DNA from 4 places in the Bacillus sp. Pc3 genome. Region 2 is predicted to be linked to each of the others. Evidence: riboswitches for the same ligand, from Rfam matches in the RefSeq annotation. Region 2 holds a riboswitch; each other region holds the start of a gene.
What was found. A riboswitch is a leader RNA that binds a small molecule or an ion and turns the genes downstream of it on or off. The one in region 2 is predicted to bind S-adenosylmethionine.
Positions count from the first base shown of each region.

Region 1: another riboswitch for S-adenosylmethionine. It lies ahead of SB24_RS10690 (5-methyltetrahydropteroyltriglutamate--homocysteine S-methyltransferase); the one in region 2 lies ahead of SB24_RS03905 (methionine biosynthesis PLP-dependent protein).
Region 3: another riboswitch for S-adenosylmethionine. It lies ahead of mtnW (2,3-diketo-5-methylthiopentyl-1-phosphate enolase); the one in region 2 lies ahead of SB24_RS03905 (methionine biosynthesis PLP-dependent protein).
Region 4: another riboswitch for S-adenosylmethionine. It lies ahead of mtnK (S-methyl-5-thioribose kinase); the one in region 2 lies ahead of SB24_RS03905 (methionine biosynthesis PLP-dependent protein).

Region 1 covers NZ_CP010406.1:2,253,865-2,260,514, reverse strand. Annotated here, with positions in the region: gene SB24_RS10710 (DUF4352 domain-containing protein) at 1-500, shown strand, start outside; gene galE (UDP-glucose 4-epimerase GalE) at 547-1,563, opposite strand; gene pepT (peptidase T) at 1,774-3,006, shown strand; gene SB24_RS20230 (hypothetical protein) at 3,583-3,750, shown strand; gene SB24_RS10695 (LURP-one-related/scramblase family protein) at 3,853-4,329, shown strand; SAM riboswitch class I at 4,414-4,500, shown strand; gene SB24_RS10690 (5-methyltetrahydropteroyltriglutamate--homocysteine S-methyltransferase) at 4,579-5,715, shown strand; gene SB24_RS10685 (methyltransferase domain-containing protein) at 5,749-6,633, opposite strand.
Region 2 covers NZ_CP010406.1:920,520-928,603, forward strand. Annotated here, with positions in the region: gene metC (cystathionine beta-lyase) at 1-769, opposite strand, end outside; partial or broken gene SB24_RS03905 (methionine biosynthesis PLP-dependent protein) at 762-1,884, opposite strand; SAM riboswitch class I at 1,954-2,079, opposite strand; gene SB24_RS03910 (esterase family protein) at 2,254-2,976, shown strand; gene SB24_RS03915 (YjcG family protein) at 3,002-3,517, shown strand; gene SB24_RS03920 (GNAT family N-acetyltransferase) at 3,522-3,953, shown strand; gene SB24_RS03925 (AbrB/MazE/SpoVT family DNA-binding domain-containing protein) at 4,113-4,346, shown strand; gene SB24_RS03930 (ABC transporter ATP-binding protein) at 4,347-5,084, shown strand; gene SB24_RS03935 (ABC transporter permease) at 5,077-5,799, shown strand; gene bla (subclass B1 metallo-beta-lactamase) at 5,841-6,590, opposite strand; gene SB24_RS03945 (hypothetical protein) at 6,659-6,913, opposite strand; gene SB24_RS03950 (ATP-dependent helicase) at 7,034-8,084, shown strand, end outside.
Region 3 covers NZ_CP010406.1:753,389-761,472, forward strand. Annotated here, with positions in the region: gene motA (flagellar motor stator protein MotA) at 1-197, shown strand, start outside; gene motB (flagellar motor protein MotB) at 169-954, shown strand; gene SB24_RS03000 (MarR family transcriptional regulator MhqR) at 991-1,437, opposite strand; gene SB24_RS03005 (sporulation kinase KinD) at 1,636-3,153, shown strand; gene SB24_RS03010 (aspartyl-phosphate phosphatase Spo0E) at 3,363-3,623, opposite strand; gene SB24_RS03015 (1,2-dihydroxy-3-keto-5-methylthiopentene dioxygenase) at 3,903-4,439, opposite strand; gene SB24_RS03020 (methylthioribulose 1-phosphate dehydratase) at 4,455-5,084, opposite strand; gene mtnX (2-hydroxy-3-keto-5-methylthiopentenyl-1-phosphate phosphatase) at 5,042-5,746, opposite strand; gene mtnW (2,3-diketo-5-methylthiopentyl-1-phosphate enolase) at 5,743-6,957, opposite strand; SAM riboswitch class I at 7,039-7,138, opposite strand; gene SB24_RS03035 (pyridoxal phosphate-dependent aminotransferase) at 7,175-8,084, opposite strand, start outside.
Region 4 covers NZ_CP010406.1:761,488-769,571, reverse strand. Annotated here, with positions in the region: gene SB24_RS19890 (hypothetical protein) at 1-58, shown strand, start outside; gene SB24_RS03065 (acyltransferase family protein) at 100-1,122, opposite strand; gene SB24_RS03060 (PAS domain-containing sensor histidine kinase) at 1,378-3,597, shown strand; gene SB24_RS03055 (methylated-DNA--[protein]-cysteine S-methyltransferase) at 3,594-4,091, shown strand; gene mtnA (S-methyl-5-thioribose-1-phosphate isomerase) at 4,333-5,394, opposite strand; gene mtnK (S-methyl-5-thioribose kinase) at 5,401-6,585, opposite strand; SAM riboswitch class I at 6,695-6,849, opposite strand; gene SB24_RS03040 (carbon-nitrogen family hydrolase) at 6,942-7,721, opposite strand; gene SB24_RS03035 (pyridoxal phosphate-dependent aminotransferase) at 7,813-8,084, shown strand, end outside.

The DNA.
Region 1 (6,650 bases), 1.3 Mb from region 2:
TTATTATCATTCTCGTAAACATCGGCGGCGGAGGCGATTCTTCATCATCTAAGGTCGCATCTTCAAGTTCTGCGGAATCTAAAGAAAAACTGTATAACATCGGTGACACTGTTAAGACTGAGAAAACTGAAGTGACTCTTACAAAAATAGAAAAAAGAGACTCAGTAGGGACACAATATATCCAGAAAAAAGCGTCTGACGGCGGCGTTATCGTAGCTGTACAATACACAGTTAAAAATGTTTCAAAGAAGCCTATTAGCTCTTTCTCCATTCCGAGCGTGAAACTAGTAGATTCTGAAGGAACTTCCTATGATCCGGATATTGACGCTTCATCGACTTATGCAACGGAAACAAAAGTGAACAACAGTAAAATTTTAAGTGACCTGAACCCGAACATTAAGGTCACTGGAGTGAAAGCCTTTGAAGTTGATAAAGACGCATACTCTAAAGGCACTTGGAAAATAAAATTCAGCAACGATGTTGAAGTAAAAGTTAAATAATGATCATAACAAAAGAGACCTTCATCATTTGAAGGTCTCTTTCTTTTTACGCCTTTTGGTACCCGTTCACATTGGAGGACTGCCACTTCCAAGAGTCGGCGCACATTTCTTCAAGCCCGCGCTTTGCTTCCCAGCCTAATTCAGCCTTCGCTTTTGCCGGGTCTGCGAAGCATGCGGCGATGTCTCCCGGGCGCCGGTCGGCAAAACGGTACGGCACTTCTTTTCCCGATACTTTTTCAAACGCCTTGACCATCTCCAGAACGCTGTAGCCTCTTCCCGTGCCGAGATTATAGGCGTCGGCGCCCGTTGTGTTCAGCACCTTTTCAAGCGCTCTGACATGCCCCTCGGCAAGGTCAACGACATGGATGTAATCCCGCACGCCGGTGCCGTCCTTTGTCGGATAATCATTGCCGAACACCTGCAATTGCTCAAGCTTGCCGACAGCGACTTGTGCGACGTACGGCATTAAATTATTCGGGATGCCGTTCGGGTCTTCTCCGATCCGGCCGCTCGGGTGCGCGCCGAACGGATTAAAGTAGCGGAGCAGCGCAATGCTCCATTCAGAGTCCGCTTTATGCAGATCGCGTAAAATCTGTTCCAGCATCAGCTTTGTCTGCCCGTAAGGATTGGTCGCGCTTAAAGGAAAATCCTCAGTGATCGGCGTTGTTTCCGGAACGCCGTAAACCGTCGCTGAAGAACTGAAGACGATTTTTTTCACGCCGTGTTCCTGCATGGCTTCACATAAAATAAACGTTCCCGTCAGATTATTATGATAATAACGGAGCGGAACAGCCACAGACTCACCGACGGCTTTTAATCCCGCAAAATGAATGACGGCTTCAATCTCATTTTCAGCAAACACACGGTGAACGGCGTCACGGTCAAGGAGATCCGCTTCATAAAACACAAGCCCTTTTCCGGTAATGTCTTTCACACGCTCCAATGCTTCCGGTGAACTGTTTGACAGATTATCCAGAACCACGATGTCATAGCCGCCGTTTAACAGCTCGACACATGTGTGGCTTCCAATATAACCCGCTCCGCCTGTCACTAAAATCGCCATGAAGAAAGCCTCCCCTATTGAATGAATTGACCATATTATATCGGTTTTTTCTTCCTCAATCATCCATTTCCAAAAAGTTTAATCGTTTAGTCATCGTTTCTTCATAATTTATTTTCATTCGCGTAAAAAACAGAGCCCTCGATTCAAACGGGTTGTGAAATAGAAATCCCTCCCCCGCGCATGGTAAGATAAGACAAAGGAGATGACGGTATGAAAAATGAAATCATTGAACGCTTTACCTCTTACGTAAAAGTCGATACACAGTCTGACGAAAACAATGAAAACTGCCCTTCAACCCCCGGCCAGCTGACATTGGCCAACATGCTGGCAGATGAATTAAAGTCGATCGGCATGACAGAAATCACAGTCGATGACAACGGGTACGTCATGGCGACTCTGCCGGCGAATACGGATAAAGACGTGCCGACTGTCGGTTTTCTGGCTCACGTGGACACCGCGACCGATTTTACCGGGAAAAATGTGAATCCTCAGATTATTGAAAGCTACGACGGCCATGATATCGTTCTGAATGACAAACTCAATGTCGTCCTGTCGCCTGAGCAATTCCCGGAGCTTTCCCGCTATAAAGGCCAGACGCTGATTACAACAGACGGCACGACGCTGCTCGGAGCCGACAACAAAGCGGGCATTGCCGAAATCATGACGGCAATGGCGTACTTGATCAAACATCCGGATATCAAACACGGAACGATCCGGGTCGCGTTCACGCCCGATGAAGAAATCGGCAGAGGCCCTCACAAATTCGATGTCGCCCGCTTCAACGCCGCATTCGCCTACACGATAGACGGAGGCCCCCTCGGCGAACTGCAATATGAAAGCTTTAACGCAGCCGCCGCAAAGCTTACTTGTTACGGAAAAAGCGTCCACCCGGGGACGGCGAAAAACAAAATGGTCAACGCTTCAAAAATCGCGATGGAATTTCATCATGCGCTGCCGAAAGAAGAAGCGCCGGAATATACGGAAGGGTATGAAGGCTTCTATCATTTACTTTCCATGGACGGAGACGTTTCTGAAGCCGCCCTGTCGTACATCATCAGAGACTTTGACAGAGACCGCTTTGCAGAACGAAAAGAATATATGCAGAAAACCGCCGATGCGCTAGCGGCCAAATACGGCAAGGAAAGCATCAAGCTTGAACTGCGTGATCAATACTACAACATGAGAGAAAAAATCGAACCGGTCAAAGAGATAGTCGATGTCGCGTATCAAGCCATGAAAAACCTCGACATCGAACCGATTATCGAACCGATCCGGGGCGGAACCGACGGATCACAGCTCTCTTACATGGGACTGCCGACACCGAACATTTTCACGGGCGGCCAAAACTTCCACGGAAAATATGAATACATTTCCGTCGATCATATGGAAAAGGCGGTAAACGTCATTGTTGAAATCGCCAGGCTCTTTGAAGAGCGCGCTTAAAACCAAAGCCCCCTGCTTTGGTTTTTTTCTTTCACATGAAACCTTTCCTTCTTTCTTTCCGTATATAAGGTATGAAATGGAAAGAAGGAGTGAAGACTATGGCAAGAGGGACTGTAGCGAAAGAATTGAAAAAAACCTTAAAAGACCCGCGTGTTCTGGAGACAAAATCAAACCCTTTTAAAAAACTGCGGAAAATGTTCAAACGATTTTTTTAAGATAACATCTCGTTTTCTTTAAAAAAATAAAGAAAGCGCTGTCAACTTGCAGTCATCTGTTAGAAGCAGTTATTTTGCATATCATAAGGTTTTTTAGGGTACTGAATAACACAAGGCAAACGAAAACACCGAAGTAGTTAATTAGACACTTACAAAAGATAGTGAAAAAGTTATATAAACGATCATCATTCATCAGCCGATACAATCTATAGAACCACAACAAGAGCAAAATTTCTTCAACCCATAGTCATTTTTACGGAAAATGACATTATTTTTTAAAAAAGTGACAATTGTTTGAATACTTTTCGTTTGTTTTTTCGTACAATAATAATACCAAAACTTTTTTTGGGAGGTATGTAAAATGATGCTACTTATTTTCGCTGCTTTGACAGGGTATCTTGTTTTCTCTTTCAGTAAGGACAACCGCCGGAAAACGCCAAAGACAAGCCCGCTGGTGACAGCTGCCGACACGAATAACATCATTGATTTAAATGCGATCCGTCAAAAACGCCGGATGCCGCTATCATAAAAACGACAGCTGCCGCAAAATCGGCAGCCTTTTTTTATGCACCCGGCCGATATGAAACCTTCCGCCTCCTTTTTTCGTACAACATAAAAAAGGAGTTTTTTTATGTACCATTTTTACATCAAAGAGCGAATGTTTACGATTAAGAATCGTTTTCAAGTGTTTCTTGAAAGCGGAAAAGAAGTCTACAATGTTGAAGGAAAGCTGTTTTCATTCGGTGATGAACTGAAGCTGACTGATTTGGACGGCCGCACGCTTGCCAGCGTCAATCAGAAACTGATGTCGCTCGTTCCCCGTTACGAGATTTCCGTCAGCGGCAAACCCGTCTGCCAAGTCATCAAGAAAGTCACGTTTTTCAAACCGAAATTTGAAATTTCCGGACTCGGCTGGGATCTTACCGGCGATGTGTGGGGCCGGAATTTTCAAGTGACAGACGGAAAATCAAACCGGATGACCGTCACCAAATCATGGATGAGCTGGGGCGATTCCTATCATTTGCAGATTGAAAAGGAAGAGGATATTGCTCTTTGTCTTGCGATCGCCATCGTGATAGATATGATTCTATTTGAGGGTGACAAATAAAAATATTTATCGAAATATATTGACAATATAAGATAATATACTAAGATTAAGAGTATTACAGTTTATTCTGAAAAATATCATATTTCCTTATCAAGAGAGGTGGAGGGACTGGCCCTATGATACCCGGCAACCGCTGTTCAGCAGAATGGTGCTAAATCCTGAAGATAAGGTTGAGATTTGCGGACGCAAGCTCTTCCCTATCCGAGGGAAGAGTTTTTTTATATTTCATCAGGAAAGAAGGAATCGTTCATGTCACAGCAAAACACAGAACAACCATTGCATACTCTTCTAAGAAAAAACCCGCCGTTTCGCGCGGATCAGGTCGGAAGCCTGCTGCGGCCGGCGGCTGTGAAGCAAGCCCGCCTGCAAAGAGCGGCGGGTGAGATTTCGGCAGAACAGCTGCGCGAAATCGAAAACAGAGAAATCATCCGCAGCGTGGAAAAGCAGAAAGAAACCGGCCTCAATGTCGTGACTGACGGCGAATTCCGCCGTGCCTGGTGGCATTTTGATTTTCTCGAAAATTTAGACGGCGTTGAGGCATTTACGCCTGAAAGCGGCATTCAGTTTCACAACGTACAGACGAAAGCGCGCGGCATTAAAGTAACGGGAGATATTGATTTTTCTCAGCATCCGATGCTCGAAGATTATAAATTCCTGCACAGCATTGCCGGCGATGCTGTTCCGAAAATGACCATCCCAAGTCCGAATATGCTGTTTTTCCGCGGAAAATTGGAAAAAGCGGCCTACCAGAATGATTACAAACAATTTCAGCACGATGTGTCAAAAGCGTATAAAAAAGCGATTCAAGCTTTCTATGACGCCGGGTGCCGCTACCTTCAGCTTGATGACACCGCATGGGCCGTTTTCTTATCTGAAGCGGGGCTTCGTCAGATTGAAGATTTCGGCACAACGCCGGATGAGCTGCGCAAGCTGTTTGCCGCTTCCATTAATGACGCGATCAAGGACCGCCCTGACGATCTGAAGGTTACGATGCATATCTGCCGCGGCAACTTCCAATCCACATGGACGGCTGAAGGCGGCTATGATGCAGCGGCTGAAACGATTTTTGACGGGCTTGACCTTGACGGATTGTTCCTGGAATATGATGATTCCCGCTCCGGAGGCTTTGAACCGCTCCGCTATGTCAAACGCTCTGATCTTCAGCTTGTGCTTGGATTGATTACATCAAAACATGGCGAACTTGAAGACAAGAACGCGATTAAACGCCGGATTGAAGAAGCTTCACAATATGTCAGCCTAAATCAGCTTTGCCTCAGCCCGCAATGCGGATTCGCCTCCACTGAGGAAGGAAACCTGATCACAGAAGAACAGCAATGGGCGAAACTTCGTCATGTCGTCAGCATTGCCGGTGAAGCCTGGAAATAAAAAAAAGACACGCGATCAGCGTGTCTTTTCTGTTTACAGAGGACCGTTTCCAATTAAAATATCGATATCTATCGTAATATCCGCCGCTTTCCGGCTGATAAACCGCCGGATGCTTTCATCAGTACATTTCCATGTTAAGGGCGTCATTTTCACAAGCCGCTCGAGGTCAGGCTGCGATAAGGTCTTCGTGTAACACAGCCGTTTGCGCTCAAAGGTTTGAAAGCCCGCTTGGAATCGTCCGGCCGCAGAATCGGCGGTGTCATTCCGCCGAGGACTGTCTCCGAAGAAGAATTCCCTTACTTCCTTCAAATAATCACGCCCCGGCACCGCTTTAATGACTGTGCCGCCCTTTCGTAAAAGCCTGCTGCATTCCTTGTAATTCCAAGGTGATAAAACAGACATCACGACATCAAAACAGCTGTCGGCAAACGGCGCATCCGCCACATCAGCGACGGCAAAAACAAAATGATCCCCGAAGGCCTTTGCGGCATGCAACACACCTTCTTTCGAGAGATCAATGCCGATTCCCGTCACGGAAAAAGCGGGCTGAAGCCATTTGCATACGGCGGCTAAATGAGAGCCTTCTCCGCATCCCGCATCCAATATCGCCGCCGTTTTTGTTTGCGGAGATTGAATGCGGCTGATGATGGCGGCGATCTCCTTTTGAACCGGGACAAAAAATTCCCGGCTGTCAAAAAGAGCGCGTCTCGCTTCGAACAGCTGCCTGTCATAGCGGGTTTTGACCGATTTATTGAGGAAATTCACATATCCTTGTTTTGATATATCAAATGTATGCCCGTGTCCGCACATCAAGCTTTGGAATTGTGAGACCGCCATGGCCGACCGGCATAGCGGACACCTGAATACGGACTGACATGATTGCAGTAATTCCGCGCGTTTTCTTTTTATAGACGTCAATAAAAACACCTCATTCA
Region 2 (8,084 bases):
CTTTTTCCAGTCTGACCTGCAATGTTTTTAAGCCTCTCAATACGAGCCAACAGTCCTGAACGCCGAGCACCGCTCCAAATGAGTTTTGCAGCTTATACAGCTGATTGCCGAGCTCTTCATCTTTTACGGCGGCAAGGCCTGACAGCACGTCACTGTGTCCGCTTAAAAATTTCGTCGCACTGTGGAGCACGATATCTACACCGAGATCAAGCGGACGCTGCAGAGCAGGCGTCATGAAAGTATTGTCAAGGTATGTCAGACAGCCGTGATCCTTTGCCAGTTTGACGACGCCCTTAATATCCGTGATGCCGAGCGTCGGATTTGACGGTGTTTCCATATAGATGGCTTTCGTGTTCGGGCGGATGGTTCGGGCGACCGCTTCTGTGTCCGTCATATCGACAAAGGTATGTTCAATTCCGAAACGGGACAGAACCTCAGTCACCATGCGGAATGTTCCGCCGTACACATCCTCCGTGACGAGGACATGGTCGCCTTGGGATAAGAGCAGAAACGCCGTCGAAATCGCCGCCATTCCCGAGCTGAAAGCAAAGCCTCTCGTTCCGCCTTCAAGACCTGCGATCGTTTCTTCAAGCGCTGTTCTTGTCGGTGTGCCTGAGCGGCTGTAGTCATATGTCCCGAATTCTTCAAATGAAGACTGATGGAATGTGGAAGCATGCTGGATCGGGACGCTGACGGCTCCGGTGGCTCCGTCTGTTTTAAATGGATTGTGCACGAGCTGGGTTTCCAGCGTCCAATTGTGATTACTCATATGACACGGCCCCCCTCTTTTACTTGCTGTAATGCCTGCTTTACATCCCGCTTCAAATCTTCTGCATGTTCAATGCCCACTGAAAATCTCAGCAGACGGTTGCAGACGCCGTTTGCAATACGGATGTCTTCAGGAATATCCATGTGCGTCTGTGTCGCGGGGTATGTAATAAAGCTTTCCACCCCGCCGAGACTTTCTGCGAAACAGATCGTTTTCAGCGCCTTTAAAAACGGATTGACCCATTCCTCTTTTTGCAGCCGGAAAGACAGCATCCCGCCTTTTCCGGGATATAACACATCGGCGATTTCTTCTTCCTGTTCTAAAAATTCTGCAAGTTCACGGGCGTTATCTTCATGACGGCGCATTCTGAGTCCGAGTGTTTTCATCCCTCTCATTAAAAGCCACGAATCAAACGGCGAAAGAACCGCGCCGATCGCATTTTGGTGATTAAACATGATCTCGCCGAGCTCTTCATCCTTTACGACAGCCAGACCGGCAAGGAGATCATTGTGCCCGCCTAAATATTTTGTGGCGCTGTGAATGACGATGTCCGCTCCCAGTTCAAGCGGGCGCTGGAGCACCGGGGTATAAAACGTATTATCCACAATCAAAAGCAGGCCGGCTTCTTTCGTAATCCGGGCGATTTTTTCAATGTCCGCCTCCTGCATTAACGGGTTTGTCGGTGTTTCAACAAATACCGCTTTCGTGTTTTCCGTTATTTTGGAGCGTAAACAGTCTTCATCGCTGAAATCATCGTAAATAAAGCTTAAGCCGTATTTTCTCCATTCGTTTTCAAACAAACGGTACGTGCCTCCGTATAAATCGGAGGATACAATCAATTCATCCCCGCTTTTAAATAAAGCCATAATCGTTTGAATGGCTGCCATTCCCGAGCTGAAAGCAAAGCCTCTCGCACCGTGTTCCAACACGGCGATAGCGTCTTCAACGAGCTGGCGTGTCGGGTTTTTCGTGCGCACGTAATCAAAACCTGTAGATTCTCCAATTCCTCTATGTCGGTAAGCGGTGGACAGATAAATCGGCGGACTGACCGTTCCCGTTGCTTCTTCGCTTCTATTTCCGATTTGGGCTAATTTTGTATCAACATGCTGCGTCATCAGTAAGCACCATCCTTTTTCAAAAATAAAAAAGCCCCCTCTTCATAAGAAGAAGGAGCTTTTCTCTTCCTCTTATCTTCCAAGCATGTGAATCGCTTGCTGGATTTAGCACCTTGGCACTTTGCCTTCCCGCGGCAAAGCAAACCGGTTGCTGAGGTTTCAAAGGGCCAGTCCCTCCACCTCTCGTGATAAGAATATTGTTTTGTATTTTCTGATTGTTCTATATTAACGCACTATAAAATGAATTTCAATAACTTTTTATTTATCTGAACTCTCGCAAGAAGTGCATCTGAAGAAAGAAATTTCTAATAATTCATGGTACAATAGGAAAAAACCATCAAGACAAGAAGCGGCCTGGAGGAATGCGAAGTGGCATCAAAAAACGGAATCATTCATGAGAAAAAACTTTTCTCCCATGAGCTTGAAGAGGAAATGACCGTTTTGGTCTACCTGCCCGCCACCTTCTCCCCTCTGTATAAATATCATACGGTCATCGCTCAGGACGGCCATGATTATTTCAGATTAGGGAGAATCGGGCGGCAGGCGGAAGAGCTTATGTCAAAAGGGGAAATTGACCGCTGCATCATTATCGGCGTCCCTTATAAAAATGTGCGGGAGCGAAGAAACACATACCATCCAGAAGGCTCTAAATTCGCCTCATATAAGCGATTTATCGCAAATGAGCTCGTTCCTTTTATCGACAAAGAATACCCGACTTATCAAGTCGGATACGGCCGCACCATGATCGGGGATTCCCTCGGCGGAACCGTTTCGCTTATGACGGCGATTGACTATCCGAACATGTTTGGAAACGTCATCATGCAGTCTCCGTATGTTGACGGGCACGTGCTGGATGCCGTCCGGCAGTCGGAGGATCTCAAACAGATTTCCGTTTATCATCAAATCGGAGAAAAAGAAACCGGCGTTCACACGACAGACGGCCAGGTTCTTGATTTCACCGCGCCGAACGAAGAGCTCAAACAGCTGCTGGAAAGCAAACAGTCTGAATACACGTATGAAACCTTCGACGGGGATCATAAATGGACCTACTGGCAGCCGCTCATCACGCCGGCGCTGAAAAAAATGCTGTAACCATTCATTTAAGGAGGGAACTTTCATGAAATACGGTATTGTTTTATTTCCATCAAAAAAATTACAGGATCTCGCTAATTCGTACCGGAAACGCTACGACCCGAGCTATGCGCTCATTCCGCCGCATCTGACGGTAAGAGATCCGTTTGAAGCGACAGAACAGGAAATCGAGCAGGTCGTATCACAGCTGAGACAGACGGCGAAAGAGTCGCATCCGCTCGTTCTGAAAATCACAAAATACAGCTCGTTTTCTCCTGTGAATAATGTGATATATATGAAAGCAGAGCCGACGGAGGAATTAAAATCTCTGAGTGAGAAATGCTACTCAGGAGCATTATCCGGCGAGCCGGAATACAGCTTCGTTCCGCATGTCACGGTCGGCCAGAAGCTGTCGTCAGATGAACATTCCGACGTACTCGGACAGCTGAAAATGCTGGACATTTCCCACGAAGAAGTCATCGACCGTTTTCACTTGCTCTATCAGCTGGATAACGGCTCATGGACTGTGTACGAAACATTTTTATTAGGCGGAGGAGAATAACTGCTTGGAATCCATCATCGCAAAAACTGAAAAACAGCTGAACGACGCTTTTTTCGTCAGAAAAGAGGTCTTTGTTAAAGAACAGCACGTTCCGGAAGAAGAAGAGATTGATCAATTCGAAGACACGTCAGAGCATATAGTCATATATGACGGCGGCCAGCCGGTCGGAGCCGGCAGATGGCGCTTGAAAAACGGGCATGGAAAATTAGAGCGCATCTGCGTGATGAAAAGCCATCGTTCTTTAGGCGTCGGAGCCATCATTATGCAGGCGCTTGAAAAAGCGGCGGCAGCCAAGGGCGCCGACAGCTTTATCTTACATGCGCAGACGCAGGCCGTTCCGTTTTACGAAAAACAAGGATACCGCGTCACATCCGGCGAAGAATTTCTCGATGCGGGCATCCCCCATCTGGAAATGATAAAGGAACACAAACGATAAAATCAAAAGCACTCCTGTTATATGGCAGGAGTGCTTTTTTTATGAAAATAATACTATTTCATGAATTTTATTGCATTTTATGGAAGGTTAATGTATGTTTAGTATACGAAGTATTACAATTCATACAAAAAATACAATTCATATTTCGGAGGGATAAACATGACGGCACCAAAAGGAAAACACATATTCGGGACTGTTAAAGTGGGCACAAAAGGACAGATTGTCATTCCTAAAGAAGCAAGAGATGTTTTCGATATAAATCCGGGGGATTCACTGCTTATGCTTGGGGATGACCAGCAAGGTATCGCACTTGTTAAACAAGAACTCTTTTTCGAGTTTGCAAAAGATATTTTAAACGCTAAGCAAATCGACGCAGATAGCGAGGATGAGTAAATGCACGCGATTGAGCTGAAGCAATTAACGAAACATTATAAAGAAACCGCCGCCGTTGACCGTCTTGAGTTCTCAGTTGAGAAAGGGGAATTTTTTGCTTTACTCGGTGAGAACGGAGCCGGAAAAACGACATTAATCAGTATGCTTTGCGGACTCCTTTCTCCGGATGACGGTGATGCATCAGTGCTTGGACACAGTATTTTGACTGATTTAGATAAAATAAAACCGAAATTGAATATGTCCCCGCAGGAAACAGCTATCGCTCCTCATCTAACCGTACGGGAAAACTTAGAGTTTATAGCCGGTGTCTACGGAATTCCGAAAAAAGAAGCAAAAAAAAGAACAGATGAGATGCTCGAATTGTTTCAATTAAAAGAGAAAGAAAGAGCAAAAACCAAAACATTATCAGGAGGAATGCAGCGCCGGCTCAGCATCGCAATGGGAATGATCACCAAGCCGGATATTTATTTCTTAGATGAGCCGACATTAGGGCTGGACGTCCGTTCGCGCCGCGAGTTGTGGAAAAATCTTGAGGCATTAAAGGGTGACATGACGATTATTTTAACGACACACTATTTAGAAGAGGCTGAAGCCCTGGCAGATCGTATTTGCATTTTAGAAAATGGGACTTTAAAAGCACTGGGTACGGCGGAGGCCCTGAAAAAGCAAACTCATTCAGCTACATTTGAAGATGCCTTTTTAGCGATTTGTGACGGGGAGGCGGGTCTTTATGCTTGATTTCGCCATTCGCAACCGCAAAGAAATTTTTCGTGACCCCCTGTCTATTATCCTTGGAATCGCACTGCCTGTTATTCTATTGTTTCTGTTTACGGCGATTGAAAAAAATGCGCCGCTTGATACCTTTAAAATTCAGCATTTAGCACCCGGACTCATTGTTTTCGGTTTCGCTTTCCTTACGATGTTCTCTGCATTGCTGATCGCAAAAGACAAACAGACCGCCCTTTTGACCCGTTTGTTTGCTTCCCCTTTAAAAACAGCCGATTATGTCATCGGTTATGCAATGCCGATGATGCCGTTAGCCATTTTACAAATCGTCATTTGTTTTATCGCAGCTGCTGCTGCCGGTTTATCCGCCGAGTGGATGAATCTTCTCGCAGGTATCGCTGTCTTGCTGCCGATTGCGATGATGTCCGTTTTCTTCGGTTTATGTTTAGGGGCTGTGTTTACGGACAAACAAATTTCAGGTATCGGAACGATTTATATTACACTCGTGCAGTTTCTGGGCGGGGCTTGGATGGAGGTGAGCCTGCTCGGTGACACATTCAAACATATCGCTTATGCCTTACCGTTTATTCACTCGATCGAGCTGGCCCAGGAAGTCATAACCGGAGATTATTCTTCCTTTCATCAGCATATTTGGCCGATAGCGGGATATACCGTTTTGGCGCTTGCACTTGCTTTCCTCAGTTTTATGAAAATCAGGAAGAGATAAAAAAAGCCGGCACTCCGTAATGGGAGCGCCGGTCTTCTTTATTACGTTTCTTTCAGAAGGCTTATCGTATGCGGCAGCAGACGGTCATCCCCCGGACTGCCATGCCCCGGAACGACAATGCTGATGTCCTGATATCTTTTCATGACTTTGCGGACGGCGCGCGGCCACTGATCCGGATAAAAGCCCGGAGTAGGCACGATTTCCTTTGTTTCTAAAGCCTTGATTAAGCAACCGCCGAATAAGAGCTTATCCTCAGTCAGCCAGACGGTCATATTGTCTTCCGTATGCCCTTTTCCCGGATAAAACGTTTCAATTTTCATATCGCCAAACTGCAGCTTTGTCACGTTTTTCAGATCTCCGAGCGGCCGGTCATATCCCTGCTGTCGGGCGAAGTCGGCGGTCAGCTTCGTGCTGTGCACCTTTACACCGTATTTGTACAGGGTGTTCAGACCGCCGATACGATCATCATGGGCGTGTGTCACAATGGCATCGGTCATCCTTTTGCCGGGAAACCGCTTTTTTATTTGTGTCATTAATTGCTCTGTGAGACTGTCATTCCACGGAGTATCAATCAGTACGATTCCTTTGGAAGTCTCAAGAAGCAATCCGTTCGCAGGGACGGGACTTCCGTCTGCCGTACCGATGCTTGTATGCATCCAGACATGCGGCGCCAGCTGTGTGAGAGTGACACCTTTTGCTGCGGAGCCCTCCGCCGCGTCTGCCGGTTTCATTCCGGGAGTAAAGAGGCCGAAAAGAAATAACCCCGCAATTAATAATGAAAGCTTTCTCAAATTGAATCATTCCTTTCCGCATCTTTCATATATACGACTCAAAAAAACCCGGATATATCCGGGCTTTTTCACACGTATTGATTTATTAACCGGCCTTTTCCCATGATTTGCGGCAGACGGGAAAGAGAGCGCTTACGTTTTTCCTCATGTACTTTCTTTTCTGCGGCTGCGGTGTTTTCCTGGCGGCGCTCCACCTCTCTGTACACCCTGTCATTGGCGAGGGCGGCCGCTTTCGTAATGCCGGCGTAATCAGGCTTATAACCCGCTGCCCGGTTTGCGTATTGAGAATACTGCTGGTTTTGAATCCGTCCTGCATAAATCATATGTACCCCTCCCCTTCGCTTTTCATTTCCCTTAATCTTACTTTTTGAAACGCTGTTCTTTTGTTATGATATTCTTTGTCTATCAAATGGATGAACACCTTTTAATGGGAGGACCCCTTTTTGAAATGCGCCCGACTGAATAACCGAACGATACATTTACATACATATTCTAGAGAACATTACCAATTCCTTTTTGAAGAAGCTCAGAAAGGAAATATTTTTTGCGCACATTGTGAGCAGCCCGTCTTGATGCGGCTTTCGATTTTAGAGCAGCCGGCATTTTATCACCGGCAAAAGGGAGACTTCACCGCCTGTGAAAAAGCATGCGCGGCCAAGGAACCACTAGCGGAGAAAGAAACAGAAGAGTATAAGGAAGCCGGCATGTTCCGCCTGCCGAAAGGAAAAGCGATTTCAGAGAATCCGAAACCGATCGTCTCAGAATGGAAAAGCCCGAAAAAAGTGCCTGCGGCCGAACCGTTTTCACCAACATCCGAGGCGGCTGATACGTCTTTGTTCCCCGGCATCGGCCTGAACCGTGAACAGATGAAGGCAGTTACTGAAACGGACGGGCCTTTATTAGTGCTTGCCGGAGCGGGAAGCGGAAAAACAAGGGTGCTGACAGCACGCGCCGCCCATATGATTGAACACCTCGGCATTTCACCTGAGAATATGCTGCTTGTGACCTTTACGACAAAAGCCGTCGCCGAAATGAAAGAGCGGATGGCAAATGAGTACGGTCTGGCAGCCGGAAAAGTCTCCCGTCTCGTGACAGGAACATTCCACAGCTTTTTCTATAAAATACTCTATCATTATGATTCTTCAAAATGGAACGGCAGCCAGCTTTTAAAAATGGAGTGGCAAAAAGAGCAATATGTGAAAAAGGCGCTCTATGAAGAAAATTTGGATGAAAAAGAGTTTCCCATCGACCAGGCGCTTCAGCTTATCGGCTGCTGGAAAAACACGTATCTCCCCCATGAGACCATTCCGCTTGCGGACGACTGGGAGAAAAAAGTGTACAGGCTCTACGAACATTACGAACGGCAGAAGCGGGAAAAACGGCAATTTGATTTTGATGACATGGCCCAAGGCTGTTATGAACTGTTTCAAAGCCGGCCTGATATTCTCGCGCAGTACCAAAACAGATTTTCTCATATTTTGATTGATGAATTTC
Region 3 (8,084 bases), 170 kb from region 2:
AACTGAAACGCAAATCAAAGCAGGAAGTCAAACTGCGTGAAATCATGATCGAAGGCGTTCTGTCAGTGCTTGAAGGACAGGCCCCGAAAGTGATCGAACAAAAACTTCTCATGTATCTTCCTGCGAATGAACGCGCAAAAGTCGCTGAACAAGAAGGAGAGGCAAACAATGGCGAGAAAAAAGAAGAAGAAGCATGATGACGAGCATGTGGATGAGTCTTGGCTGATCCCGTACGCGGATTTGCTCACCCTTCTTTTGGCTCTGTTCATTGTATTGTTCGCCATGAGCTCGGTCGATGCGGCGAAATTCCAAATGCTGTCTAAATCATTTAACGCCGTGTTTACCGGAGGCACGGGTGTTCTTGAATATTCAAGCGTCACCCCTCCTGAAAACGAAAAAGACGGCGTTGATCAGTTAAAAAAAGACAAGGAAAAAGATAAAGAACAGAAAAAGAAAGAAAGAGAAGCAGCCGACCGCGAAGAACTTGAAGGCGTGCAAAAGCAAGTCAATCAATTTATAAAAAATAAAAAGCTTGAAACTCAGCTGGAAACAAAGCTGACTAAAGAAGGACTCTTAATTACCATTAAAGACAGTATCTTTTTTGATTCCGGACGGGCGGATATCCGTCAGGAAGATATTCCGCTTGCCAAGGAAATCTCGAATCTCCTTGTGCTGAATCCGCCAAGGAACATTATTATCAGCGGACATACGGACAATGTACCGATTAAAAACTCACAATATCAATCTAACTGGCATTTAAGCGTCATGCGGGCCGTCAACTTCATGGCTATTCTGACAGAAAACCCGAAACTTGACGCAAAAGTATTCAGCGCCAAAGGTTTCGGAGAGTATAAACCGGCCGTGTCGAACAAAACCGCCGAAGGGCGCAGCAAAAACAGGCGCGTCGAGGTATTGATACAGCCTAGAAACGCCGCGACCGACCAAAATCAGTAATATAAAAAAGGAAGCCTTTCAGAATGGCTTCCTTTTTTATTTCTGATGAAAATGTTTAGCGTTTAACCCCACTCTTTTCAGCATTTCCGTACACATTTCTATCTCTTCATCACTCAGCACACTGATCATTTCTTTAATTTCGTCAGCATGATCAGGGAAAATATCGTCCAAAAGACGGATTCCCTTTTCGGAAATCTGTGCGAAAGTCACTCTTCTGTCAGTCGGCGAGGCTTTTCTGATGAGAAGTTCTTTTTTCTCTAATTTGTCAACAACGTATGTAATACTTCCGCTCGCTAATAAAATTTTGTCGCCGATCTGCTGAAGCGGCTGTTTGCCTTTGTGGTACAGCAGCTCAAGCACCGCAAATTCCGTCGGGTTCAGGCCGTGCTTATGAATATGTTTATTCATATGGTCGTTAATAGATCGGTACGCACGTGACAGTACAATAAATAATTTCAATGAGTTTTCTGTTTTATCCGTCATACATTCAATCATCCTTTTACAAAAGAAACCGTTACAGAGAAACATTAATAAACAAAATGAAAAATGTCAACAAAAATGTTTCCAAAATTTCTCTTCTTTTTGTCAGACCTTAATAAAATAATTTGTTTTTCTATCATTTTGGTTATTTTTTCTTATTAAAGAAGTATAAAAATGATATAATACCTCTATTCAAGTGTAATGTTGGAGCGATGCAGAGTGAATACATTTAAAGGTGCCCGGGGAAAGATCAAGCTTTATCTCATATTGGTGATCATCCCGGCACTTATTATCAGCTTTTTCATTTATGAAAAAGAAAAGCAGAAAATAGCCGATAAACACATACAGGAAGCCAGTATGATGCTCAACCTTCACCGCAATAAGCTCAATTATTTAATCGGTGAAACAAAAGCCCGGATGACAACACTTGCGATCGCTGTCGATAAGCCTGTCAATGAAGAAAAGATCATTGACATTCTCGATCAGGCTTTTGAGGATGAACCCAGATTCAGCGGACTGTATATGCTGAATTCCAAAGGTGATGTCATCGCAAGCACGACTGATCTGAAATCAAAGGTGAATTTGGCCGACAGACCGTATTTTACGAAGGCGAAAAAGACGAAAAAAACGGTCATCACAAATGACTACTCCAGCAGAATTACAGGCCAGCGCATCTTCACGATCTGCGTGCCGGTGTTAGACGCAAAACGGGAAGTCACGGATTATTTAGTAGCCGCCATACAAGTCGATTATTTGAGAAATATGATCAATATGCTGAGCCCTGACGTTTATGTCAAGGCAACCAATCAGAATAAAGTGATATTTGCCAGCGGACGGGCTGATCAATCAGAAGGTGTGAAACCGGTCAGCGGCTATCTGGATGATATTAATTGGAATATCAATGTTTATCCGAAACCGGTTGAGCTGAACGAGCTGACCAAAAGCGTGCTGCTGCCGATGTCCAGTATTGCCGTGCTGCTGAATATTCTGTTCATCCTCGTTCAATATTATCTGCTTAAGCGCAAGACCCAGCTGGAGCGCGCTCAAAATGAAGCGCAGAAATTGGAGCTGATCGGAACGCTTGCCGCCAGCACCGCCCATGAAATCCGCAACCCGCTTACAGGGATCAGCGGCTTCATTCAGCTTTTGCAGAAAAAATACAAATCGGAGGAAGATCAGCTGTATTTCTCAATTATTGAGCAGGAGATTAAACGAATCAATCAGATTGTCAGTGAGTTTTTAGTGCTTGGAAAACCCACTGCCGAACGGTTGGAAGTGAACTCGCTGCAGGATATTCTTGATGAGATTATGCCGATTATTTATTCTGAAGGGAATCTATACAATGTGGAAGTGAATGTGGAGATACTCGTCAATCGGCCGCTCAAGGTCAACTGCACGAAAGACCATATTAAACAGGTGATTTTAAATGTCGCGAAAAACGCGCTGGAATCCATGCAGGAAGGCGGCCGGCTGTCCATCTATTTAGAAGCCCGCGATCATAAAGCAGTCATTAAGGTGGCCGACAACGGAATGGGCATTTCTGAAGATATGCTTGAACACATTTTTCTTCCGTTTGTAACGTCAAAGGAAAAAGGCACCGGCCTCGGCCTTGTCGTATGTAAACGAATCATGCTGATGTACGGCGGTTCGATTGACATTCAAAGCGAAGTCGATAAGGGCACAGAGGTCACCATTACCCTTCCTGCCGCTTCTCGATGAAAAAAACACCCTGATCGGGGTGTTTTTTATTTAAAGAAGAGTATGTGTAAGAGGATATACCAGAGGAACGGCATCATAGCCGGCAGATAGTACGAGGCGCTTCGTGAGCCGTGCCAGCGGAAAAATGTGCTGACTGTACGCGGTCATCTTTCGGATGCGGCGCTTGATCAGGAAGCGCATTCAGTCTTCGTTATCTGTTTTATCATCAATCATTTGTTTGCTTCATATGCAGGCATGACGTCACCGCGGGAGAACAAGCCTATTTTCTTCACAAGGCCCTGTATTCCTTGGTGATGTGTACGATCACGGTTTACCAGCTGCTGATACGCGTTCATCAGACAGTCCAGTTCCTGGCTGTGCCTGATCGTGTCATATCCTGTAAACCCTTGCCTGTTAGCCGCATCTATCATCATTTTTCTTTTTTTATCAATAGATACAAGCAATTTTTCTTGTTCAGAATAACTGCCCATTCACTTCACCCCTCACCGCTAAAAGAATAGGAAACAAGTTTGATTGGGTTATTGAGCATTATTACAGATTATACTTTATTTGTAAACATTTTTTTACTAAATAACTTATTTTTTCATTTCATATTGGAATCTTTAGCATGAATACGAGAATAATACCCATTCGGGTAATGATATAAACAGAATGCGGCATATTCAAGATTTAAAAAACAGCCACAGCTGACTTTATATTACAATAAAAAACCTCTCATGCCGGCGGTGCATGAGAGGTTCGGGCGTCTATCAGTTTTGCACACTTTCATTTTCGTAAATCGGCACCCAGCCCTCAGTCGTCACGAAGATTCGGATTGCGACGACCCGGCGGTCTTCCTGAAGCGTAAAGTAGTGGCGGATGTTCTCCGGAACTGAAATCAAATCTCCCGGATTTAAACGGACGTCGAAAAATGTGCCGTCTTTGCCTTGAATGACGAAGATGCCGTGTCCGCTGACGATAAAGCGGACTTCATCATCCGTGTGGTGATGTTCTCTTTGGAAGTTTTTTAATAATTCATCAAGATTCGGCGTGGTGTCTGATAAAGAAATGACATCCTGAGACTGATATCCGCGCCGGGCTGAAATGTCCTGAATCTCCGTGTCAAACGCCGCGAGAATCCGTTCTTTTTCATCTTCGGTTAGGTCGTATTTTTCCGAAAGCTCAGACGGAAGTTTTTCAATGTTCCACTGCTCATAGATCACCTCTTGTTCGTCTAAGAAGCGCGCTACTTCTTCCTGATGTTCAATGAGCGTATTTTTTTCGTCATGAATTCTGATGGTCGCCATTTTCTATTCCTCCTTTTATTTTACCAGCTGCGGCCGAAGTGACAGAAGCTTGAGGTGACAGCTGAATAAAAATTCATAGGCTTCCAGCACCCTTTTCGCTTCAAATGCGGTCCGCCCCCATGCCGTAATGCCGTGATTGCGGATTAACACCGCGCCTGATCCGGCGTCCGCATGGTGCGCGAAGTTTTCGGCCAATGCCGGGATGTGCGCCGGATTGTCAATGATCGGAACGGTCACGGACGCGTTTTCCTCCCATAATCCGAGCGCCTTAATTATCTCCTGCCCCTGAAAAGTGATTTGTTTTTCATCCCCGTAAAGCTCTGAGATGACATTATTATTGACGGTATGGACATGCAGACAGCAGCCCGCGTCTGTCTTTTGGTATAAGTAAGTATGGAGAAGCGTTTCCGCTGAAGGTTTTAAAGAATGGCCGGTCTCAGCGGGCTTCCCGTACTCATCGATTAAGAGAAAATCTTCGTCTGTTTCTTTTCGTTTGTCTTTTCCGCTCGCCGTAACGAGAAAAGTCAGCGGCCCGTCGGATACTTTGATGGAAAGATTCCCGCTCGTTGCCGGGAACCAGTCTCTTTCGGCCAGCTCGCGTTTTACCTCGGCAAGTTCGCGCCAGCGTTCTTCTTTTGCAGCCATGCCTGCACCTCCCCGATGTTTTCAATGCCTGTTTTCACCTCATAAAAATCTTGAAAAGGCAGATGCCGGAGGCCGAGTTCTTTGCATTCAGTCAAAAGATAATCTCTCGCAAAGCACATATCGGACAACTTTGCAGCCTCGACATCCGTGACCGAATCACCGATCATAATGAGAAATTTCTGCTGATCGGATAGCTTACGGATGACTGACGGTTTGCAGCAGCCGCATTGATTGGTACAGTCTCCGTCACAGGCGTGCGGCCAGTCTATATGAATATATTCATTGTCAAAGGATGCATGATTGCAGAAAATCCGCTCCTTTTCTACGATCCCTTCCAAAAGCGGATGCACAAAAAAGTCCATTCCCCCGCTTACGATATAAAACGGGAGGCCGTTTGACCGGACAAACGAGACAAAATCCAAAAAGCCGTCCCGTATTTTCGCATCCTTCAGAATAAAGCCGGTCAGTTCTTCTTTTAAGCTGCTCGGCAGCAGTCCGAACATCCGTCCGACTCCTTCTTGGATTGATATGCTTTTAGACAGAACACCGTCTTTTAATTCAAGCCACTCAGGAGGCGCGAATTGTTTCATCATGCTGACAATGTTGTCGTTCATGGTGACCGTTCCGTCGAAATCACAAATAATCAGCGGTGTGCGGGTCATACGGCTTCCACCCTTCCCCATTTGTCTAATGCGAGCTGAAGATCTTTGCACGACGCGGCTTTTTCTTCAATCGGCTGCGCTTCAAGCACCGCATCAATGATGGCGCGGAACGCTTTTCCCCCGCCCTCGGCTCCTTTCGGATGGCCGTGAATGCCTCCGCCGGCATTGATGATGTGATCGATGCCGAAATCGCGCATCAACAATGGCACCATACCGGGGTGAATGCCTGCTGATGGGACGGCAAACGACGGATGAAAGACATCGTCTTTTACACATTCATCATGGATTGCAAGCGCGGACTCCTTCGGAAGAGCAACGGATCCGTAAGGTGACGGAAATAAACTGAAATCAGCGCCGCAATAGCGGTTCAGCTTGCCGAGCAAAAGCGCATGCGACAAGCCGTAAACGGGAGATGATGTGAACGCGCCGCTGACTGCCGGATGCGCCATGATCGGAAGCGGGATTTCCCTGTCTTCAGCAAGGCTCTGCATCACATCTAAACCGTAAGCGAACACATTCAATAAAAGCGCGTCCGCCCCGAGTTCTGCCGCGCGCCTCGCTTTATCCCGCAATTCAGCGGTCCTTCCCGTAAGGTTTACGGCATACAGCGTTTTATGCCCCGTCTCCTCCCGGGTTTCCTTCAGGACTTGTTTTCCTTCGATAATGCGGGTTTCAAACGGAGCCAGTTCATTTTCAAAGAAAATTTCGTCATCTTTAATAAGATCCACGCCGCCGAGCGCCTGCTGTCTGAGCTGTTCTTTAATGTCGGCGAGATCCCGTCCGATCACGCCTTTAAATATGCTCATCAGAAGCGGTCTTTCAAATTCGCCCAGCAGTTTGCGGATGCCGTATATACCGAATTTCGGCCCGGGAAGGGAGCGTTTAAACCCTTCGGAAAATTCAAGATCAGTCAATTTTATTTTTCCGTCCAGTGACAGCTTTCCGAATACCGTCGTCAGGACGGCCGGAATATCTCTTGAAAAGTTCGCCTCGGGATAGGCGATGGTGATGACGGATTGTGTTTCGTTTTCTGAGGTTCCTTCTTTCTCCTCAACTTTTACGACCCGCCCTTTATGTTTTCTGAGCTGTTCCTGCTTCACCAGGGGCAGGTCAGTCCAGGAGCCTACCGTCAGCCCCGCCGCAATCTGTTCCGCCCGCTTTTCACTGTCCGTTGTGTCTGTCAGAAGATATGTTGCCAATACTTCGCTCATGCGTGAACGCCTCTCTTTCTTTCGCAAAACATAAAAAAACCTCTTCCGTATGAGCAGAAAGAGGCTTCGTGTTATGTCCGAATCTTATCTCTCAGCTCCTGCTGCAAGAATTAGCACCGTGCTTTATCAGTCGGTTGCCGGGCTTCATCGGGCTCGTCCCTCTGCCTGCTCTTGATAAGAATAATGATTTTATAAAGTATTTTGAATTATCGCATTGTTATTCTGATATGTCAATGCTTTTTCGGGTGAAAAGATTCAGTTTCCCGATCCGTTCCGCAGCTTCTTTAAGTCTTTCTTCACTTGTCAGAAGACCGACTCTTATATAGCCTTCCCCCCATTTTCCGAACCCGTTTCCGGCAGCGACCGCGACATCCGCTTTCTCGAGCAGCAGGTCTGAAAACGACTGTGACGTATAACCGTCAGGCACAGGGAGCCATGCAAAAAAAGAGCCCGCCGGAGCCGTTACATCCCAGCCGATATCGCGGCAGGCTTTAATCCATGCATTGCGTCTCGATTCATATCTGTCATTTTGCGCCGCGACGCATGCCTGATCCGCTAAAAGTGCGGCTGCCGCCGCCTGCTGCGCCGCGGGAAACAGGCTGACAAACATATGATCCTGATAAAGGTTGATCGCTTCGATGACAGAAGCGTTTCCGACAGCAAATCCGACCCGCCAGCCCGCCATATTATACGTTTTGGACAAGGTATAGATTTCGATTCCCGTCTCTTTTGCGCCTTCGGTCTGCAAAAAGCTCAGCGGTTTATGCCCGTCAAAGCCGACGGCTCCGTACGCGAAATCATGAACGACACAAATGCCGTTTTGCTCCGCAAAACCGACCGTCTCCTCAAAAAACGCCTCTGTCGCCACAGCGCCGGTCGGATTATTCGGATAATTGAGATACAGCAGCTTCGCCTCGCTCCGCACCTTTTCAGGAATTACGCTGTAATCAGGGAGAAACCCTCTTTCTTCCGTCAGCGGCATCATTTCCATTTTCGCTTTTGCAAGGGCGACGCCTGACCAGTAATCAGGATATCCGGGATCAGGCACCAGAATGGTATCTCCCGGGTTTAAAAGACATTGCGGAAGCTCAACAAGTCCCGCCTTGCCTCCGAACAGCACGGCGACT
Region 4 (8,084 bases), 160 kb from region 2:
ATGGATTGAAACGCTTGAACAGACGAAGCCAAAGAAAAAAGAAGACGGCAAACAATAAAAAATACCTCTTAGGCGATAACGCTTAAGAGGTATTTTGCATTATTTCGAATAAGCACCGTTTCTTGTTCCTTTCACCGCTTCAAGCCAGCCGGTGATCCGCAGCTCAATAAACGGCTGTGCGGCCGTTTTCACCGCATTGCTGGAGAGAATGGACGTAAGAGCGGCCGTTAACATTAAGAGCATGACTAAATTCTGATAATCAGACAAGTGATCTTCAAGCCCGATCTGCCGCAGCGTTTTTATAATGAATCCATGCAGCAGATACACGTAAAACGTTCTCGTACCCCATTTCGTAAAGAAATAACGCTTTTGCGGAACGAGCGCCAAAAAGCTGAAAGTGGCGGCAAAGGCCAAAACATACCAGCCGATGCGCGACAGACCGCTCAACAGCGACACTGTGCCGAATGTAGAATAAGGCTCCGAACCGAACAGCCACGAGTAATCAAAATCAATACACCAGCATAAGAGGAAAACAATCCCCAGTACGCCCGCGGCAATCTGCCTGCCTCTTTTAGCCCGAAGCAAATCAAAGTGCTGTTTCTTTAAATAAAACCCGACAAGAAACATCGGTAGAAAAACAAACGTCCGTGAAAGACTCAGCGTGCTGCTGATAAAATCAAGATACCCGATCATGACGGCAAGCCCGCAGCTCGCCCCAAGCGCCCACATTTTCGGCAGCTTCGTAAAGGGGTAAAGCAGCAGATTCCAAAAGAATAAGCTGACTAAAAACCAGAGAGACCACTGCGGATCAATCGGATTGACGCTTGCCATGCTTTCATCCTGAATCAAATAGTAAAAAACTGAGTAAATGCCCTGAAAAATCAAGTACGGAATAATCAGCTTCACAGCCAGCTTCTTCACATAACCTTTCCGCTTAAAGTTTTTTGCGAAATAGCCGGAAACCAGGATAAAGGCCGGCATATGAAAAGTATAAATGAATTTGTAGAGATGGAGCATAAACTCATTTCCGTTAATAAATGACCGGAGGATATGGCCGAACACCACCAGAAAAATCAAGATAAACTTGGCGTTGTCAAAGTAACTGTCTCGCGATTTTGTCATAGCATCACCTTCTCTTCAAAAATCATCCACTGCATGATTATTTCCTGTTGGTGTTCATTTTAAAATAAAAAACAAAAAATTGAAGGAGGACAAAAGTGATTGTTAGGATGATGTAATGGGGAGGTAAGGATCGTAGAAAAAGACTTTAACTTGTCATATCATTGAAATTTTCTGAAATGTATAGGGCGAATGAAGGAAGATGAGGTATTTTGTAGAAATATTGAAGGATAGGTTTTTGAAGAAGGAGTGTACTGAATGGCTGAAACTCTGGATTTGCAAACAAAAGAGTCGCTGAAAGAGCAGCTGAAGCGGATGAAAGAGGAAAATGACCGCCTGAAGAGTGATTTGAACCGGTATCACGTGATTATGAATAACACGCTTGATGCCATTTTTATATGCCGTAAGGAAATGAAAATCGTCCAGGCGAACGAGGCTGCGGCCCGGATGATGCAGATTGAGGCAGAGAACCTCATTAACCGCTCCGTCCTGGATTTTTTATATTCCGTGCCTCAGGAAGAACTGAATAAGGCCGTGAAAAAGTTTTTAAAAAAAGGCCATCTGTGGAAAGAGGTGCCGATTAAGCTTGACAGCGGCGCGACGAAATACATTGAATTCCTCGCCAGAGACGGAATTGGGGAGGATTATTTTTTTGTGGTGATGAGGGATATCTCCTCTAAAAAAATATTAGAGCGCGAATTCTCCATGAACGAGCAGCTGTTTAAAGATTTGTTTGACAGGGCTGTCGACGGCATCGTGCTGTTTGATAAGGACGGCGGGTTTATTGATGCGAACCTCTCTTTTTGCAAAAGCTTTGAGATCGGCCAGAATGAATTGTCCCATCTGTCGCTCCGCCATTTTACCGACGGAGAAAACAAAAAGCATCTGAAAGAAATCTGGGAAACCCTCCGCAGAAAAGGAAACGCCAAAGGAGAACTGCCCGTCAAGCTTCGGTCGGGCGAAGAGAAGCTGTTTGAATTTACGATTACGTCCAACTTAATCAGCGGGTTCTACATGTCCATTATGAGGGACATAACAGAGAAACGGTTGATGGAATTGAAACTTTTTAAAAGCGAAGAGCGATTCCGCGAAATTTTTGAAAACGCCATGGACGCGATTGTCATTTGGTCTGATGACGGAAAGATTGCCAAAGCAAACGAATCGGCGTGCCGCATTTTCGAACTGCCGATGGATAAGCTGGTGGAGACGAATTTATGTACGTTTATCGTTGATCCGCAGAAAAAATATAAGCAGATTAAGAAAAAATATGAAAAATACGGGGAAATCCGTGAAGAAATGCTGTTTCAGATGGCAAACGGCCAATTTAAAGAGCTGGAATTCACATCAAAACGAACCATACTTGAAGGTCAGCATTTAACCATTTTAAGAAATGTCAGCGATCGTAAGCGGATGGAAAAAGAATTGCGGGAAAGCGAGCTGAAATTCAGAAAAGTATTCAACGGCTCAATGGACGGCAAGGTCTTATTTGACAACCAATTCCGCATTATTGACGCGAATCCTCTCGCAAGCCGTATACTCGGTATGCCGGATGAGGAGCTGAGAGCGTACACCGTTCCGGATATTCTTTCTTTATTTGATATTGAAAACGCGGGTGTTCCCGCCAGAAAGATTGATTTAGAAGGAATGGATAATGAAATCCCCTTCCTGTTAAGCAGCAGCGACAGCCGCAAACTGGAATTCTCCTTCAAAAGAAATATCATTCAAAATATGAATCTGGCCATCTTTAAAGATGTCACAGAGGCCAAAGAGCTTGAAGAGAGGCTGCGGAAATCCGATACTCTTCATGTTGTAGGGGAGCTGGCGGCGGGCATCGCCCACGAAATCAGAAACCCGATGACGGCGCTGAAAGGGTTCATTCAGCTTCTTCAAGGAAGCATTGAAGGCGAATATTCTCTGTACTTTAACGTCATTACCTCAGAATTAAAACGCATCGAGTCTATCATCACTGAATTTTTAATTTTAGCGAAACCCCAGGCGATATTATATGAAGAAAAAGACGTGACGCAGATTATGAAAGACACGGCTGATCTTCTGAATGCCCAGGCCAATCTTGTCAATGTGCAGATCCATCTGAACCTGACCGGAAACATCCCGCCGATTTACTGTGAACCGAATCAATTAAAACAGGTGTTTATCAATATTTTAAAAAACGCCATTGAAGTCATGCCGGGCGGCGGCAATATCTACGTGACCATTCAGTCTTCTGATCAAGACCACATTTTGATTTCTATTCAAGATGAAGGAACAGGCATTTCCGAAGACAAATTAAAACGTCTGGGTGAACCATTTTACACGACAAAAGACAGGGGAACGGGTCTCGGTCTCATGGTCAGCTATAAAATCATCGAAGAGCATCAGGGACGCATTCATGTGGAAAGTGAAGAAGGGAAGGGCACCGTTTTTCATTTGACGCTTCCGATCCGGCAGAATACCGAAGAAAGAAGGAGCGGGGAATGATCTGTTTTACAAGTGTGAGAGCGCCGTTTGGAACCGTCATCATAACAGAGGAAGAGAGCTTTATTACCGGCCTGTTTCTCACCGGGGAAGATTTTGAGGAATGGCGGAAAGACGCGCCCGGCGTAAAGCCGTGCGAAACCGCTTTGCTGTCGGAGGCGAAACAGCAGCTGGCATCATATTTTTCAGGAGAAAGAAAGCAATTCTCTCTGCCTCTGAGACAAAAAGGCACACCCTTTCAGGAAAGGGTATGGAACGCGCTGACGATGATTCCTTACGGGGAATCCCGAAGCTACGGCGATATGGCTGAAGCGATCGGAAAACCGAAAGCGGTGCGCGCCATCGGACAAGCCAATAAACGAAACCGGCTGCCGATTTTGATCCCTTGCCATCGGGTAATCGGCAAAAACAGCGCCTTAACGGGATACGCGGGCACGAAGACGGATGTAAAAGCGGTGCTGCTGAACATCGAACAAATATCCTATAATGAAAAATAAAGCGTATGGCACGTTCCGTTTTTTCACGTCCGACATATCATTTTATTAAGTGAAAAAAGTTGGTCTGATGAAAAAGGAGGACGAAGCCTGATGAAAATGAGCCGTCCGCAAAAGATAGCCGGTTATGCAGAGCTGTTTTTTAAAATGCATCTCATTACAGCCGTCCAAAAAGATAAAGTGATTACATTGTGCAGACAAAAAAACCGCTGACATTGCCTGAGGCAATATCATCAGCGGTTTTTCAGCTCAGCTGGCAGTCAGCGAATAATTGTTCAATTTCTTCCGTGTAAGAGCCGGTCACAATTCCTTTCTCGGTTATAATGCCGGAAATCAGGCTGCCCGGCGTGATGTCAAAGGCCGGATTGAAGACCGGCACATCTTCGGGAGCGGTGCGTATGCCGGAGATCTGTCTGACTTCATTCGGATCTCTCTCTTCAATCGGAATCTGATCGCCGTTTTCAATCTGCAAGTCAAATGTCGAAAGCGGTGCGGCCACAAAAAACGGAATTTGAAAGGCGTTTGCCAAAATAGCGAGGCCGTACGTTCCGATTTTGTTGGCCGTATCACCGTTTTTTGCAATTCTGTCAGCGCCGACAATGACCGCAGAAATATGTTTTTCCTTCATTGTATGGGCGGCCATGCTGTCCGTAATGAGCGTGACATCAATTCCGCCCTGCATCAGCTCCCACGCCGTCAGCCGTGATCCTTGGAGAACGGGTCTTGTTTCACATGCGTAGATATGAAGGCCGAGATCTTTTTGTTTCGCTAAGTAAAAGGGAGCAAGCGCCGTACCGTATCGGCTTGTGGCAATCGAGCCCGCATTGCAGATGGTCATGATCTGGTCGCCTTTTTTAAAAAGGTGCAGCGCATTCTGGCCGATCATTCGGCATGTTTCTTCATCCTCAATCTGAATTTGAATGGCTTCATGAACGAGCGTTGTCTTCGCTTCATTGATTGAGATCGCATCCCTGATGGAATCCGTCAGTCTGTCAAGCGCCCACGCGAGGTTGACGGCAGTGGGCCTCGAACTGTTTAAATACGCTTTGACATCCGCGAACTGACGTCGGAAATCTGAAAGGTCGCGGGCTTCAAACGACTTGGCGGAGAGCGCGAGTCCGAACGCCGCGGTTATACCGATGGCCGGGGCGCCCCTTACTTTCAGCGTGACAATCGCGTCGAATACATCTTCCTTTGTTTCAAGTTCCGCATATTCAGTGACGTCGGGAAGCTTTTGCTGATTTAAAATGCGGATGTAGGTTTCTTTCCATTCTACAGAACGGGGGATGGCAAATTCATTGGTCATGCTGCATCATTCCTTTACACGGAGCTTAAATTGGTCCAGAACCTCGGTGATATGCTTCAGTTTTTTTCTGTTTTCGATATAATAGGCGCCGATGTCAAGCGCCAGCTTCTTCCGTTCGATTCGTTTGTCAAACGGAGTGATTTCATCTAAGTCAGCCACATGGGCGAGTCCGATCGTGCGCCGGATCAATTCGCATCCCGCAAAACCGACCGCTTCCTCAAACGCGTTTTTCAGTGTGTCTTCCAGCAGGTGTCTGCGGGAAGGCAAGCAGTCTTTCTCCCATGCTTCACTGAATGTTTTCACAAATGTATCCCATACGGCGGCAGTATGATCATATAACGGCTGTCTGTCGTCACCGTCGCGGCTGAGGGCGTTTAACAGCAGATTGGCGATAAATTGGCCGATGTCAAACCCGATCGGTCCGAAGAAAGCAAACTCGGGATCAATCACCTTTGTTTCATGTTCATCGGCGAAAATGCTTCCCGTGTGCAGATCGCCGTGAACCAATGTTTCCGCGGAATTCAGAAAGATGGCTTTCAATTCGTCAGCGCCTTCTTTCAGCCGGGAATTGTTCCAAACTTTTTCTGCGTATGGGCGCAGCTCCTTTTCAAAATCGTTTGTCTCATGGTCGAGAAACGGTTCTGTAAACACAAGCCTTTCCGTAATATTGCAAAGCTCAGGATTTGTAAACTGCTTTGCGAGCTGCTGCTTTACTTTCGCATCAAGCGCATAATCAGATGAGTAAAACAGCGTTTTCCCTAAAAATTCACCGATATGAACCGATAAGTTCGGATAATGCTGCCCTTCCAGCAGCCCTTTTCTTGAAATCCGCAAATGGGAGAGGTCTTCCATTACCGTGACGGCCATTTCAGTATCGGAATAGTAAACGGCCGGAACGAGGTGCGGCACGTGTTCGCCCTGGCGGATGAGGGCGCTGCTTTCGATTCTCGCCCGGTCAATGGTAAGCGGCCAGCTTTCACCGACGACTTTCGCGTAAGGAATCGCCTGTTTGATAATCAGTCCTTTTTTGTTTTCTTTATCGTAAACATGAAAGACGTAATTTAAATTGCCGTCGCCGATTTCACGGCATGTCAGAGTGCTTTTGTTTTGGAATAAGCCGAGCTTGACGGCTAACGCGGCGGCGGAGCTTTCTGTTAATTGTTCATAAAGACTTGTTTTAGTTGCTGACATGGATTTACCCTCCAATTATGTAGTGGCAGTAAGAGATCGTGACGGAGAATACGCCCGAAAAAAAGCCTCCTTCTCTGAAAGAGAAGGAGGCTGAAACAGTGCAGTCCGCCTCTTATCTCTCAGATAACATCTGATGGAATTAGCACCGTGCCTTATGAGACAATCGTCTCGGCGCAAAATGTACGCGCCCCATTTCACAATGGAATTACGGTCGGTTGCTGTTGGGGTCAAAAGGCCAATCCCTCGCCCAACTCTCGATAAGAGAAAAATATATTGATTTGTATCACAATTCGGATTAATCAGTTGATGAAAATATTAGCAGGTGCCGGATATTCTTGTCAACGTTTTTTTGAAAATTAATATAAATCACGCCGTAAGTCTTGGAAAACCGGAATGGTTCCGCGAACGGCCGCGCTTTCTGACACATCGATTTCCGCTCGGACTGCGCCTTCCGTCCGGTCTCCTTCGGCTAAAATCCGGCCCCACGGGTCAATAATCAGGCTGTGGCCGGCAAATTCATTATCGGGATTGGACCCCGTGCAGTTAGAGGCTGCGACAAAACATTGGTTTTCAATTGCTCTGGCGATAAGCAGGCTTCGCCAATGATCAAGGCGGGGCAGAGGCCATTCCGCAGAGATAAACAGGACATTCGCGCCCTGGGACGTATGCTTTCTGATCCATTCGGGGAAACGGATATCATAGCAGATAAGCCCGGCGCACTTGACACCGTCAAGCTCAAAGGAACCGTCGCTGTTTCCTGCTGACAAGTAAAGGTGTTCATCCATCAGCTGAAACAGATGGGCTTTCTGATACCGCTTCACGATCTGTCCGCTGTTATCGGCGATGTACATGGTGTTATAGACATTTTCGCCTTCTTTGACCGCAAAAGATCCGGCAACGAGGTGTACGTTGTATGTTTTTGCCGTTTCTTTAAGCCATTGTTCCGAAACTTTGCCGTTTTCATCCGCCAGCTGGTCTAGCCGTGTGAGATCATAGCCGGTCGTCCACAGCTCAGGAAGCACGATTACATCCGCATGGCGGCTTTCTTGCTCAATCAAAGATTCTGCTTTTTTAAAGTTTTCTGAAGGATTTCCGTATGAAATATCAAATTGCAAACAGGAAACGGTCCATTTCATTTTTTAACACCTCAAGTTTCTCTTTACTTTTTTTATTTAACCATATATGATGATGGACTATCATTTCAAGACATTTTTAGAAGGTGAAAATATGAACTTTGAAATCTCAGATGTACTCAAACAGCTGCCGGAACAATTTTTCGCATCATTGGTGCAAAAAGTGAATCAAAAGCTGAAAGAAGGCAGAGACGTCATCAATTTAGGGCAGGGAAACCCTGATCAGCCGACGCCTCAGCATATCGTTGAAGAAATGAAGCGCGCCGTCGAAAGGCCGGAAAATCATAAATACTCATCATTCCGGGGCGCTTACAGCTTCAAAAAAGCAGCCGCTGCATTTTATGAAAGGGAGTACGGGGTCACGCT